DNA from 3 places in the Paenibacillus sp. FSL R10-2748 genome. Region 3 is predicted to be linked to each of the others. Evidence: riboswitches for the same ligand, from Rfam matches in the RefSeq annotation. Region 3 holds a riboswitch; each other region holds the start of a gene.
What was found. Region 3 has a riboswitch for cobalamin ahead of metE (5-methyltetrahydropteroyltriglutamate--homocysteine S-methyltransferase). Riboswitches for the same ligand answer to the same signal wherever they lie in the genome.
Positions count from the first base shown of each region.

Region 1: another riboswitch for cobalamin. It lies ahead of NSS66_RS10850 (ABC transporter substrate-binding protein); the one in region 3 lies ahead of metE (5-methyltetrahydropteroyltriglutamate--homocysteine S-methyltransferase).
Region 2: another riboswitch for cobalamin. It lies ahead of NSS66_RS04475 (ABC transporter substrate-binding protein); the one in region 3 lies ahead of metE (5-methyltetrahydropteroyltriglutamate--homocysteine S-methyltransferase).

Region 1 is NZ_JBBOTK010000003.1:195,564-199,620, reverse strand. It holds gene nikB (nickel ABC transporter permease) at 1-720, opposite strand, end outside; gene NSS66_RS10850 (ABC transporter substrate-binding protein) at 736-2,316, opposite strand; gene NSS66_RS10845 (hypothetical protein) at 2,433-2,576, opposite strand; cobalamin riboswitch at 2,534-2,737, opposite strand; gene NSS66_RS10840 (nucleobase:cation symporter-2 family protein) at 3,427-4,057, opposite strand, start outside.
Region 2 is NZ_JBBOTK010000001.1:939,734-943,790, forward strand. It holds gene NSS66_RS04465 (ABC transporter ATP-binding protein) at 1-570, opposite strand, end outside; gene NSS66_RS04470 (FecCD family ABC transporter permease) at 567-1,613, opposite strand; gene NSS66_RS04475 (ABC transporter substrate-binding protein) at 1,610-2,617, opposite strand; cobalamin riboswitch at 2,827-3,020, opposite strand; gene NSS66_RS04480 (histidine phosphatase family protein) at 3,142-3,894, opposite strand; gene cbiB (adenosylcobinamide-phosphate synthase CbiB) at 3,938-4,057, opposite strand, start outside.
Region 3 is NZ_JBBOTK010000003.1:419,034-423,090, forward strand. It holds gene metE (5-methyltetrahydropteroyltriglutamate--homocysteine S-methyltransferase) at 38-2,356, opposite strand; cobalamin riboswitch at 2,517-2,712, opposite strand; gene nrdG (anaerobic ribonucleoside-triphosphate reductase activating protein) at 2,888-3,385, opposite strand; gene NSS66_RS11850 (anaerobic ribonucleoside triphosphate reductase) at 3,382-4,057, opposite strand, start outside.

The DNA.
Region 1 (4,057 bases), 220 kb from region 3:
GGTACCTAGCAGTGTAATCATAGGCAAAACCGCATGCTTAAATATCTCAAAAAACAGGATATGCATACGTGAAAAGCCTCGAGCCTTCGCTGCTTTCACAAAATTCCGGTCACCCAGCTCCAGCATTTGAGCGCGCAGTACACGGGCTTGCACCGCTCCCAAACCTGCGCCAAGAGTCAGCGCTGGGAGCACTAGATGTGTCCAGTCCTCCCTTCCCATGGATGGGAGCCAGCCCAAGCGAACGGAGAATAGATAGATCAACAGAAAACCAAGCCAAAAAGAGGGAATCGACGATCCCAGCAGGGCAAACAGCCTGCCCAGACGATCCAGTGGGCCGCTGATTTTTAGCGAGGCAGCCAGTCCCAGCCCCAGCGTAAGCACCGTCATGACGGCAAAGCCCGCAGCAGCTAGCTCCACAGTAGCAGGCAGTCTGTTCCATAGTTCGGCTAGCACGGATTCCTTGGATACATACGAGGTGCCCCAATGCCCCGTGAACACATCTCGCAGCCAGTTCACATATTGAATATGAAGCGGCTCGTTTAAGCCCAGTTCCTGCCGTAGCGTCGTCAACGCCTCCTCAGAGGCAGGGACATTATGCGCGGTGAGCAAAATAGTAGCAGGGTCACCAGGAGCGAGCCGCATCAGTACAAAAGTCAGCGTGGATACAACGAATACAATGATGAGCAGCTGCGCCACACGTTCCAGTATAAAACGAATCATAGGATACGCAGCTCGTTATTCCGTAATATCAGATTGCGCTGTAATGTAGTAATACTCGATCGGATGGGGTGTAAAACCCTCCACCCCTTTTTTCACACCAAACACATTATCAGGATGCACAATGAACGACTGTGGCAAATCCGCATTGATGATATCCAGCGCTTGTAGTGTCACAGCATTACGCTGCGCTGTATCCTTCGCCAGCTTCAAGCTGTTAAGAATACTCTCTAGCGGTTTGGAACTATACCGGCTTACATTGGCTTCACTTTTCGAAGAATAAAACATGTCCATAAAATATTGCGGCTCTCCTGTATGAGCAGTAAGCATGCTGTACATTGCAAAATCCCAATCGTTTTTGGTCAACGCCTCGTCGATATTTTCCACCTTGCGAATCTTGACCTGGATTCCCTCTTTCAGCAATTGGCTTTGGATGACCTCAGCCATAACAGAGAGCTCTGGACGCTGAGGGAAAGTCAGCAGCGTAACCTCGAACGGCTTGCCTTGCTTAGTCCATGTCCCTTGAGCGTCCTTCTGCCAGCCATCCTTCGTCAACAGCTGCTCTGCCGTTCCATCCAGCGCTTTACGCTCAACTTTACCGAAGGGAAGAATGCTCGGGAACGGACTGCTTGCTTCCGTACCGAAGCCCCTCATGACGGCGCTCACAATCGATGTGCGCGGAATCAGGCTGTCCACCACCTTACGGTTCGCCGCATCCTTGAATACTGGCGATTCCATATTGTACACGATCATATGGGTGCGCAAGGAGGGAGCCGACAGCACTTGTAGCTTGTCGTTCTTTTTCAGTACCTCTGCGTTATCAACTGGAATATCCGTCGCCACGTCCACCTCGCCGGATTGCAGCGCCATCAGGCGCGAATTCCCATCCGTAATGAACTTCATCGTCGCTTCAGCCAGTCGTGCCTTCTCGCCCCAATATCCGTCATAACGCTCTACGACCAAGGATTGGTCCTTGTTGAATGCTTTGATTTTAAAGGCGCCTGTCATCGCTGGGTAGCTCTGCTCATCTTTCATCGATGCCACATCCAGTACAATCGTCGATGGATCAGCTAGATTGGACACCAGCGCCGCGTTCGGCTGGTTTGTCGTGATTTTCAAAGCCAGCGGGCCGCTTACATCAATGGACTTCACATTCAGTAAATCCTTCGCCAGATGGCTTTTCTCGATAGAGCGCAGCAAAGACGCTTTTACACCTGCTGCATCCATACTCTTTCCATCATGAAAAGTGACTTTATCCTGCAAGCTGAACGTCCAAACTGTAGGACTATCCTGCTTCCACTCCTTTGCCAGCCAAGCCACAGGCTCCAGCTTTTCATTCAAACGTACCAGTGTCTCACCTGCACCGGATCGCATCACATCCCAGCTATTATCTCCGTGCGGGTCAACGCCTGACGGTTTCCATGTATACGCCATTATCAGCTTTTTACCTGTCGCTGTTTGTTGTGCTGACGCGTTTTCACCCTTGCCGGAGCTATCCGACGTCTTATTGCTGGTACATCCCGAAAGAGCCATAACTGCCAGAAATAGCATCACCCCTGTACATATCAACCATGAACGCCTACTACGATTGCTAATCATTCAAAGAATCCCCCTCTATCTTGTAAAATCATATAAACCTAACGCAAAACGCGAAAAAAGCATTCCGGACCACTTGATCAGCAGTCAGAAATGCTTTCATTATAAAATGTCAAAACTCACCTCGAAGCCAACTCCAAAAACATAGAAGGGATCAGATCGGTTTCAGACATTCCGTATGCAGCACGCCTAACCACCTCCCCAGCATCCCGTGGGTCTGACAGTGATGTCAAAACAGGCAGGTCTCCTGACTCCAGGCGCATCTTTCAGGCCTTCCCGGTTCTTCACAGTTCCAGTGGCTGTTCTGAAAGCTCCAGCAGTATCCTGCTGATGCCTGTATACAGTGGCGGGCCCGTGTCGGAATCAACCGAACTTCCCTTTTAAGTGAACACGCTCAACAACTATCCACATGGTCTCAACAAAACCCCGTACATAGAGTCGTCCGGCTCACACCTGTTTTCTTCCTTTATTTCTTTCCATTACGATCTTATTTTGTTGTCACAGGCTTGTCAATAAATGCTGCACAATAATTTAAATTTGAACGATGTGGCGAGAATGAAGGTGATGTCTATTCATTGCGTGCACGAAATGAACGTGCTAAAATTAGGTATATAGATAATCATCGTGTCCGTATACTAAAAAGAGTCTTCGCCGCGCCAACGGCAAAGACTCTTAGGACTTGAAAGGCTGTGGATCACCACCACGGCGCGCTGCATAACTAAATGTTAATGCAAACGAAACCCACCGTTAGGGGCCAACCTAATTACGCGGTGGGTTTTCGCTTGTTCCGAAATTTTCGACGTAGCCAGCGATAAAGTTTACGAATACTAAACACCAGGCTTAGTAACGTAACCATCCAACGCAACACATCGTAGCACGACACAAGGTTGACCATCGGCTTCACCCCCTTTCGGGAAGCTGCACCGTGGTCCGAAAACATCCACCACTATTCAAAATCCATAAGGTAAATTATACCACTGCCTCGCCCACTACTCTAGCAAATTCCTCTAGTAAATAAATCAACTTAAGAGCTAACTTTAGCGCCACTGCACAGTCGGACAGGGTCAATATCTATATGTCCCCAGACGGCAAGGGTTTATTTATCCCTAATCATCAAACCTTCTGTGGAACCTCCTGAACCGTCACGCCTTTGACCGATTCGCCCTGTTTTCTTGTCAAAACGATGTTCAAGACAATCGCTGTAATCGAACCCGAAACGATACCATTTTGCAACAGCATTTTAGCAAAGCTCGGCAGCTGGTCGAACATTTGCGGCAGAACGGCAGAGCCTAGGCCCACGGCAATGCTGCATGCTGCGATCAGCAGATTGCTTTCTTTCCGTAGATCCACTTCTGACAAAATAGACATGCCTGATGCAGCGACCGAGCCGAACATGACGATCATCGCCCCGCCCAGCACAGCGTTAGGAATCACTGTCGTTAAGGCAGCCAGCTTAGGAAGCAAACCAAGAACAACCATGATACCGCCCGCAGCAAAAATAACGTTTCGCGATTTGACGCGCGTGAGTGAAATCAAACCAACATTTTGCGAGAAAGCTGTATAAGGAAACGCGTTAAAAATACCCCCAAGCATAATCGCAAGTCCTTCGGAACGCAGACCATTGACGATCTGCTTCTGCTCCACCTTCTGATCAATCGCTTTGCCTACTGCCAAATAAACGCCTGTAGACTCAACCATACTGACAATATTGACGATAATCATCGTACAAACTGCCATAATGCTA
Region 2 (4,057 bases), on a different contig from region 3:
AAATTCAAGCTGATAGCGCAAGTCCAGATAGGTCGTAGGCTCGTCCAGCAGCAATATTCGTGGCTCCTGCACCATTACTTTTGCCAAAGCTACACGCTGTCGCTGTCCCCCACTCAAGCGGTCCAATGCTCTGTCCGCCAGCGTGGTAAGACCCAATCGCTCTAGCACGCGATCCGTGATCGCCTCCACATCAACACCCTTTTCCCTGCCTAGCCAGTCCTGATGAGGAAAACGTCCCATTTCTACGACTTCCCTGACGGTGTATCCCACTGGAGGAAGCCCTTCCTGTTGGAGTACGGCTATGAGTCGGGAAAGCTCTTTTCTGCTGTAGCTACCGACCTTTTTGCCATAGATATGAACGTTTCCCGAAGTTGGCTGATCTACACCGGAAAGCAAATGCAGCAAGGTGGATTTTCCACTGCCGTTCGGACCAATTATCCCCCACCAAGTTCCTTCGTCGACGCTCCAGCTTATATTCTTTAACGCATGGAACTCTCCATAGGCACGTGTTAGACCCGCTACCTCTAACGCCCGATCATGTACCTTCTGTGATTCACTTTGTTCTGTCACAGCATTTCCCCCCTGCGCAGCTTCTTGTTCCGGTACAGGAGATATGCGAAGAACGGTGCCCCAACAAAGGCCGTCATCACGCCCAGAGGAATTTCCGTGGGGGCTAACAACGTGCGAGCCGCCGTATCTGCCCAAGCCATAAAAATAGCTCCACCGAGCGCAGATAATGGAACAATCATCCGGTAATCAGGCCCTGTCACCAGACGAATGATATGCGGTACAACGAGTCCCACAAAGCCAATCACTCCACATACCGAGACAGCGGCTGCTGTCAGCAGCGTGGAAATGATCAGAACAGATAGCTTCGTCGCATCTACATGAACTCCCATGTGAGCCGCCTGACGTTCACCCAAAGCCAAAATATTCAGCACACGTGCCCGGTTCCATAGAAATACCAGTCCTATGACCACATAAGGTAAAAGGATTCCTGTATATGACCAACCGCGCAGACTAAGACTTCCCATCGTCCAGTACAATATTTCATTGACCGTCTCCTTCGACATGGCTGTCAGAAAGGAAACAACCGCCCCCAGAAAGGATTGCATCACCACACCCGACAAAATGAGACTTTGTGTCGGGATTTTTCTACCTTCCCGTGCCAACGTCAGCACCATCCACAGCGTCAGCATTCCGGTCGTAAATGCCACTAACGGCAGCGTCCATATGCCAACAAATGAAAATTGAAGGCCCCAATAAATCAGTACTGCCGCTCCTACCGAAGCCCCCGAGGATACCCCCAGTGTATACGGATCAGCCAAAGGATTACGCAGCACACCCTGAAATCCGGCTCCCGCCAGCGCCAGCGCTGCCCCTACCAACATTCCCAGTAACACTCGTGGCAATCTGACCTTCAAAATAATCTGCTCTGAGGATGTATTCCAATCCGGTGTAAACGTATCGCCTAACCACGGAAGGTGGTTAACCAGAATGCCCGTGACCTGGCTGACCGGAAGCTTGGCCGAGCCGATGCCAAGACAGAGCAGCAGCGTCAGTAACAGCAGGACAAGACCTGTTCCTCCAAAGCCGATCAGTTTACGGTTCATTTGAAAATTTCAGGATACACGCCCTTGGCCACTTCCTTGAGACCTTCCGTTACACGTGGACCCGGACGACTGATCAAATTATCATCCACGGCAAACACCCGGTTGTGGCGAACAGCCGATATTTGATCCCATCCACTGCGAGCTTTAATGATTTCACCGAGCGTTTGACCAGTTTTGTCGTCCTTGACACTTTTGCTGTACAAAATCACGTCAGGGTTCGCAGCAATAATATTTTCCTCACTAATTTGGTACCACCCCTTCTGCGTGGCGCCTACATTTTCGCCGCCCGCCAACGTAATCAGCTCGTCCATAAACTCGCCTTTACCAACTGTCCAGCCTGGTGAAAACTCGACGTATACCCGCAGCTTCTGACCTTTACCGATATTTTTAATTCCTTCTTTCACTTCAGCTACATCTGCTCTCATCTTGTCAGTCACCGCTCTCGCTTCTTTCTGATGATCGGTGATTTTCCCATACAATTCGATGTTAGCCATGACATCTTCAACTGTCTTCGGTTCCGTTTTAAAAATCATAATTCCCATGTCGCGCAGCTTGGTCGTAGCCTGTTCACTAAGTGATATCCCTGCAAAAACGACTTCCGGGTTAGCAGCAATGATCGCCTCTTCGTTCGGTTTCATAATACCGCCCACTTTAGGCTTTTTCGTAGCTGCTTCCGGGTAATCAGAGTAGTCGGAGACGCCAACAATTTCCTTATCCAGCCCGATGGCGAACAGCGCCTCGGTTTCTGCCGGGGAGACGGAAACGATTTTATCCGGCGCTTTTTTGAATGTAAATTCCTGTCCTGTTGTATCCTTAACCGTGAGTGGGTAAACTGTTTTGCCCGGAGGCTCTTGTGCGGTTACGGTCTTTCCTGGCTGCTGTGAAGAAGTCTGATTCTCTTTATTTTCAGCATTTTTCCCATTAGCGCCACATGCACTCAGCACAACTGCCAAAATCAGAACCAATAGACCTGTTGTCCAAACCTTTATTTTTTTTCCTGCCATGATTTGCACCCCTTCATAAAAAAAATCGTTAAGAGCGTTACTTGAGCATCATCAGATATCTTCTAAATCCAGCCTTCTTTTCCTATCAAAAAACCCCCGCATCCTCATATCAGGACACAGGGGTCACGTTAGCGCAGATCGTGCGCAGGCGGCAGCTTCTTTCCGCATGGACAGTCACTGCGAACACGTCATCCTTTCCTCGAAGGATTATGGTGACAGGCGGACGGGCAGGTATCCTGACTTATGGTAAGATGCATGTCCTGAAATTCTTTCATATGCTTAGTAGCACATAAAGCAGGACTAACGGGCATGTTTCCATTTACAGTGGCGGGACCGCGCCGGACTCACACCGACTTCCCTTTTAACAGCGCAGGCAAGGGAAACCATAGTTTCATCACGCTGCGCCGACCTCGTCTGCTGGATATTTGATAAGTGGTAGTCAAGCCGTTCTTTTACTTGATGATTATAGGTTAAAAAGAGGCGGCTTACAACCCAAACAGCCTCTTTATCCGCAGGTGTCTAACCTAATGAGGAAGCATTTCTGCTATGTAATTGTGCCGTCCTGCCAGCCTCAATTGAATCCTAAATGCTTCTCCCGGCCTCGGATTCAGACTCCAAAAATCATGACCCGGTATCAGCATGCAAGCCAACTGACGAATTACGCCACCATGCGTAACGACCAAAACAGAGAGCGGCGCAGCAGTCAAACCCATGGGTTGAACTTCCATAGCAACACGCCATTCATACAGAGAGTCAAGAAATTTCCGTAGACGATTCACAAAATCTGTCCAAGACTCTCCTCCAGGAGGGGTTATCCGTTGTGGCTCATCAATCCAAGCGCGATACAAAGACACATCCTTGAGCATGTCATACGTTTTTCCATCCCACTCGCCAAAATGAAGCTCTCGCAGACGTGGTTCCATCATAGGAGACATAGTAGATAGGGAATCTCCAGACGTCAATTCTGATTCTGGCACAATGATCTGCAAGGTCTGGCGACATCGCATTAAATCGCTGCAATAGATTCGAGCAAAGGACTGCCCTTGCAATTTTTCTTGCAAAGGCTTTAATTCCTGCTCTGCTCCCGGTAGCAAACCTAAGTCGGAGTGTCCCAGATATCGACGTTCCTTGTTCCATAAGGTTGTGCCGTGACGAACTAACACGAGTTCCATGTCCCAATGCAGATCTTCTTTAGCATCATACGGCACCTTATCCTCCTGTGAGTTCGGACTTTGTGCGTATTCTACTCTCCTTTTTGCTGCTATATCTTGTTTCAAGAAATGTCACTTCCTGCTCGATCATTATTCAGTGTGTCACTCCTCACCGCACCCATCCCAAGGCAAAACAACCTGCGGCTCCTAACAAACACAATCCTACAAACATACTGGACACGGCGAACATCAGCTGGATCGTATGCCGTATATCTTTCGACTCTAGCGG
Region 3 (4,057 bases):
TGGTGAAATGATGGTGCGATTCGATACGATAAAAAGATTAGTTGGATACAGCCAATGCAGCCCGGGCTGCTTGAGCCGCTTGTACCATTAGTCGCAAGGCGGCGATAGATTCCTCCTTGGTGCGGGTTTTCAGACCACAGTCCGGATTAACCCAGAACAAATCTGATGGCAGTACGCGCAGAGCACGCTGGATCATGCTTAGCATTTCAGATACATCGGGGATGCGCGGACTGTGGATATCGTACACGCCCAGACCGATGCCCTTGTCGTATACCTGATCTTCAAAGCTGACGATCAGTTCTCCGTGACTTCGCGAAGTTTCAATAGATATGACGTCGGCATCCATATCGGAGATGGACTGAATCATATGCTGAAATTCGGAATAGCACATGTGCGTATGGATTTGGGTCTCAGGTTCAACGGTGGCCGTGGTCACAAGGAAGGCTTGAACCGCCCAGTCCAGATAGGCTTGCTGTTGTTCTTTTTTCAGTGGAAGCCCTTCACGAATTGCAGGCTCATCGACCTGAATCATGCCGATGCCCGCTTGTTCCAGTGCCTCTACCTCTGCCCGTAATGCCAGAGCCAACTGTAAAGCAACTTGACTACGAGGAATATCGTTACGTTCAAAAGACCAGTTCAAAATGGTCACAGGGCCTGTAAGCATTCCCTTAACAGGCTTGGAAGTTAACGATTGGGCGAATGCCGTTTCTTCCACGGTCATGGGCTGATCAAAGGAAACGTCTCCGTATATAATCGGCGGTTTGACACAGCGGGAGCCGTAGGACTGCACCCATCCGTTTTGCGTAAAAGCAAAGCCGTTCAGCTTTTCGCCAAAAAATTCAACCATATCGGTCCGCTCAAATTCTCCATGAACAAGCACGTCAATGCCAATGTCCTCTTGAATATCAATCCATTCCTTAATTTGCTGTTGGATGAACGCCCGGTATTGCTCGGCTGACCATTCTCCTTTGCGATAGTGCAGGCGGGCCTTGCGGATCTCGGCGGTTTGCGGGAAGCTACCAATGGTCGTCGTAGGCAGTGGAGGCAACTTCAGCTTATTTTGTTGAATCTCACGACGCTCGGCGAAAGGAACGCTGCGTGACAGAGGCTCTTTTGCCAGCAGGTCGGCCAGATCGGCGGCTGTCTGTACGCGTGCCGCTGAGTTGTTGAAACGGGCTACCGCATCCGCACTTTGCTCAAGCTTGGTGAGTGCGGAAGGATCGTGTTTGCCAAGTGCAGCCGTCAGGACGGCGATTTCCTCCAGCTTTTCATCGGCAAAGGCCAGCGCTTGCACCAGCTCCTTGTCCAGCTTGTGCTCTGCCTCCAGACTGACTGGCACATGCAGCAGACTGCATGATGGCTGTACGATAAGCTGTGCGGCAGTGGTTTGTTCTGCTAACTGACCCAGCAGGGCAGCCACAGCGTTCAGGTCGCTTCGCCATATATTGCGCCCGTCAATAACCCCAGCGCCCAGCGTTTTTCCTTTAGGGAAGCCATGCTGCAATATATGCTGAAGATTTTCGCCATCATCATACACAAAATCAAGACCCAATCCCTGTACCGGAAGTGCGGACAGACGCTCATAATGGTCCAGGCTGCCAAAGTAGGTTTGCAGCATTATATTCAAGGAGGGCGCAGCTTGAGTCAAAGCTTCATAGACTTCCTGAATAATGTCCAAATCCTCTGCCGGGAATGAGGTGGTTAGGACAGGTTCATCGATTTGGACCCACTGAACGCCTTCTGCCGCTAGTTCAGACAGGATACGGGTGTACAGTGGCAGGAAGCTTCGTACGATGGTGGCCAAATCCTTACGATCATAGCCTTTGGATAAGGTAACGAATGAATAGGGGCCGATGAGGACCGGTTTCCCATCAATGCCTAGTTCTTGTTTTGCTTCACGATAAGCCTGTAAGGGTTTATTTTCAGTGAACACCGGGACTGCGTTTGCCAATTCAGGAACGATGTAGTGATAATTGGTATTCATCCATTTGGTCATTTCACTGGCGGTTGCTCCCTTCTGTCCACGAGCGATCCCAAAATACACGGCCAGAGGAACCGGACCTGCGGGACGATGGTTGAACCGTTCGGGTACCAGACCGAACATTACAGATGTATCCAGCATGTGATCGTAATAGGAGAAGTCTCCGACAGGAATGCGATCAATCCCCTTGTCACGCTGCTTGCTCAGATGCTCCAACCGTAATCTTTTCATCTCCGTCTGCAGTTCGCTTTCGTTAATGCTGCCGTTCCAGAAGCGTTCCAGTGCTTTCTTCCATTCCCGGTTTTCGCCGATACGCGGATATCCCAGATTACTGCTAATCAAGCCGGACAATTCAGGCCATTCAATAATGGACATGTACTTTTCCTCCTAGTGGGTAGCTGTTTTATTTTTACGTACCAAAAAAGGCATTCTTCCCCCAGAGTTAAAAATAAGTAGGGGAAAGAATGCCTCCGTGATTAAAAAATCAAAAATACGGCGACTGCTCTTAACACCTCCCTATCTTCCGTAGGTACTTGCGATGTTGTTAAAATAGGCAGGTCTCCTGACTTACGGATCATGACTCTCAGCATTCCTTCCCGGTCTGTGGACCAGTGGATATATGAACAGCTGAAAGTTCCCCGTTTACAGTGGCGGGACCGTGCCGGATTTGCACCGGCTTCCCTTTTAAGCCTGATCTGAATAGAACAGACACCTATCTCCAAGCTATGCGGTTAAGGTATGACGAATAATTATGCACTCGTATACTTGTTCACCATCATAAGTGAAACTTACAGGATGCGCAATAGAAACTCCAATGGAAACAGTTAGCTATATAAAAAAAGACAAGCCTTACCCATGATGGGGACTTGTCTTAGATATATAGCATCTTGCCGGGTAAACTTCGCGTTAAGCCAATGAAACGGTATAGCCTGCCTGAATGCTGGCTTTTACATCTACCAGACGCTGGTTGCGACTGCCCCGGAAGGGAAGGGTCAGGTCCTTTTGCTGTTCTACAAAACGACCATCCACAATCACATCGCACAAAAGCGCTAGCTCCTGTCGCTCCTGATCTGTGAGTAAATCTTCATAGACAAAGCCAGTATAAGCCCACACGGTTCGGTCGGGACAGGCCTCGCGGAAGTCACGCACAAATTGCGAGCATTCTGCTGCTGAGAAAAACGGATCTCCCCCGCAGAGAGTCAGTCCGTCCAACAACGGATTATCCATGATGTCACGAATGACTTCCTGTTGTCGTTGGGGTGTAAATGGCTCACCTGCACGGAAGCTCCACGACGCTGGATTAAAGCATCCGGGACAGGCATGACGGCAACCGCTAATAAACACGACAGTGCGCAGGCCGTATCCTTCGTTCAGAGATTCCGGAATGTAGCCACACAAATTCACTTATGTTTCACCCGGTCTCGAACTTCTGCCTGTTTTGCAGCATTAAAGCGAACGGTATAATCTCCTGTCAGATATCCGGTTACCCGACGTAAGCGCTGAAAGTGTGTATGCTCCTCATCTGTGCCGCATTGGGGGCAGCTTGTCCCGATAATCCCTTCATAACCACATTCCGTACAACGATCCACCGGGTGGTTGATAGAGAAATAGCCGATGTTCTGATGCAGCGCGTACTGAACAATTTTAAGAAACGCATCCGGGTTATTCCGCGCGTTACCATCCAGCTCGATGTATGAAATCGCACCAGCGTTGCAGAGGTTATGGAACGGAGCTTCCAAGCTGATTTTACGAGCAGCCGGGAGCGTATAATACACGGGAATATGAAAAGAATTCGTGTAATATTCTCGATCATTTACCTCAGGGATAATCCCGAAATCACGTTGATCCAGCAATGTGAACTTGCCCGACAGACCTTCGGCAGGCGTAGCGAACAATGTAATATTTAAATTGTGATATTCACTCATTCGATCGCAATACACGCGCATGGAAGTGATGATTCGCTGTGCCTCGCGGTATACGAAATCATCCTCCCCGTGGTGTTTCCCGTATAGTGCCTTCATGCACTCAGCCAGCCCGATGAACCCGATCGAAAGCGTACCGTGCTTTAGTACGCTT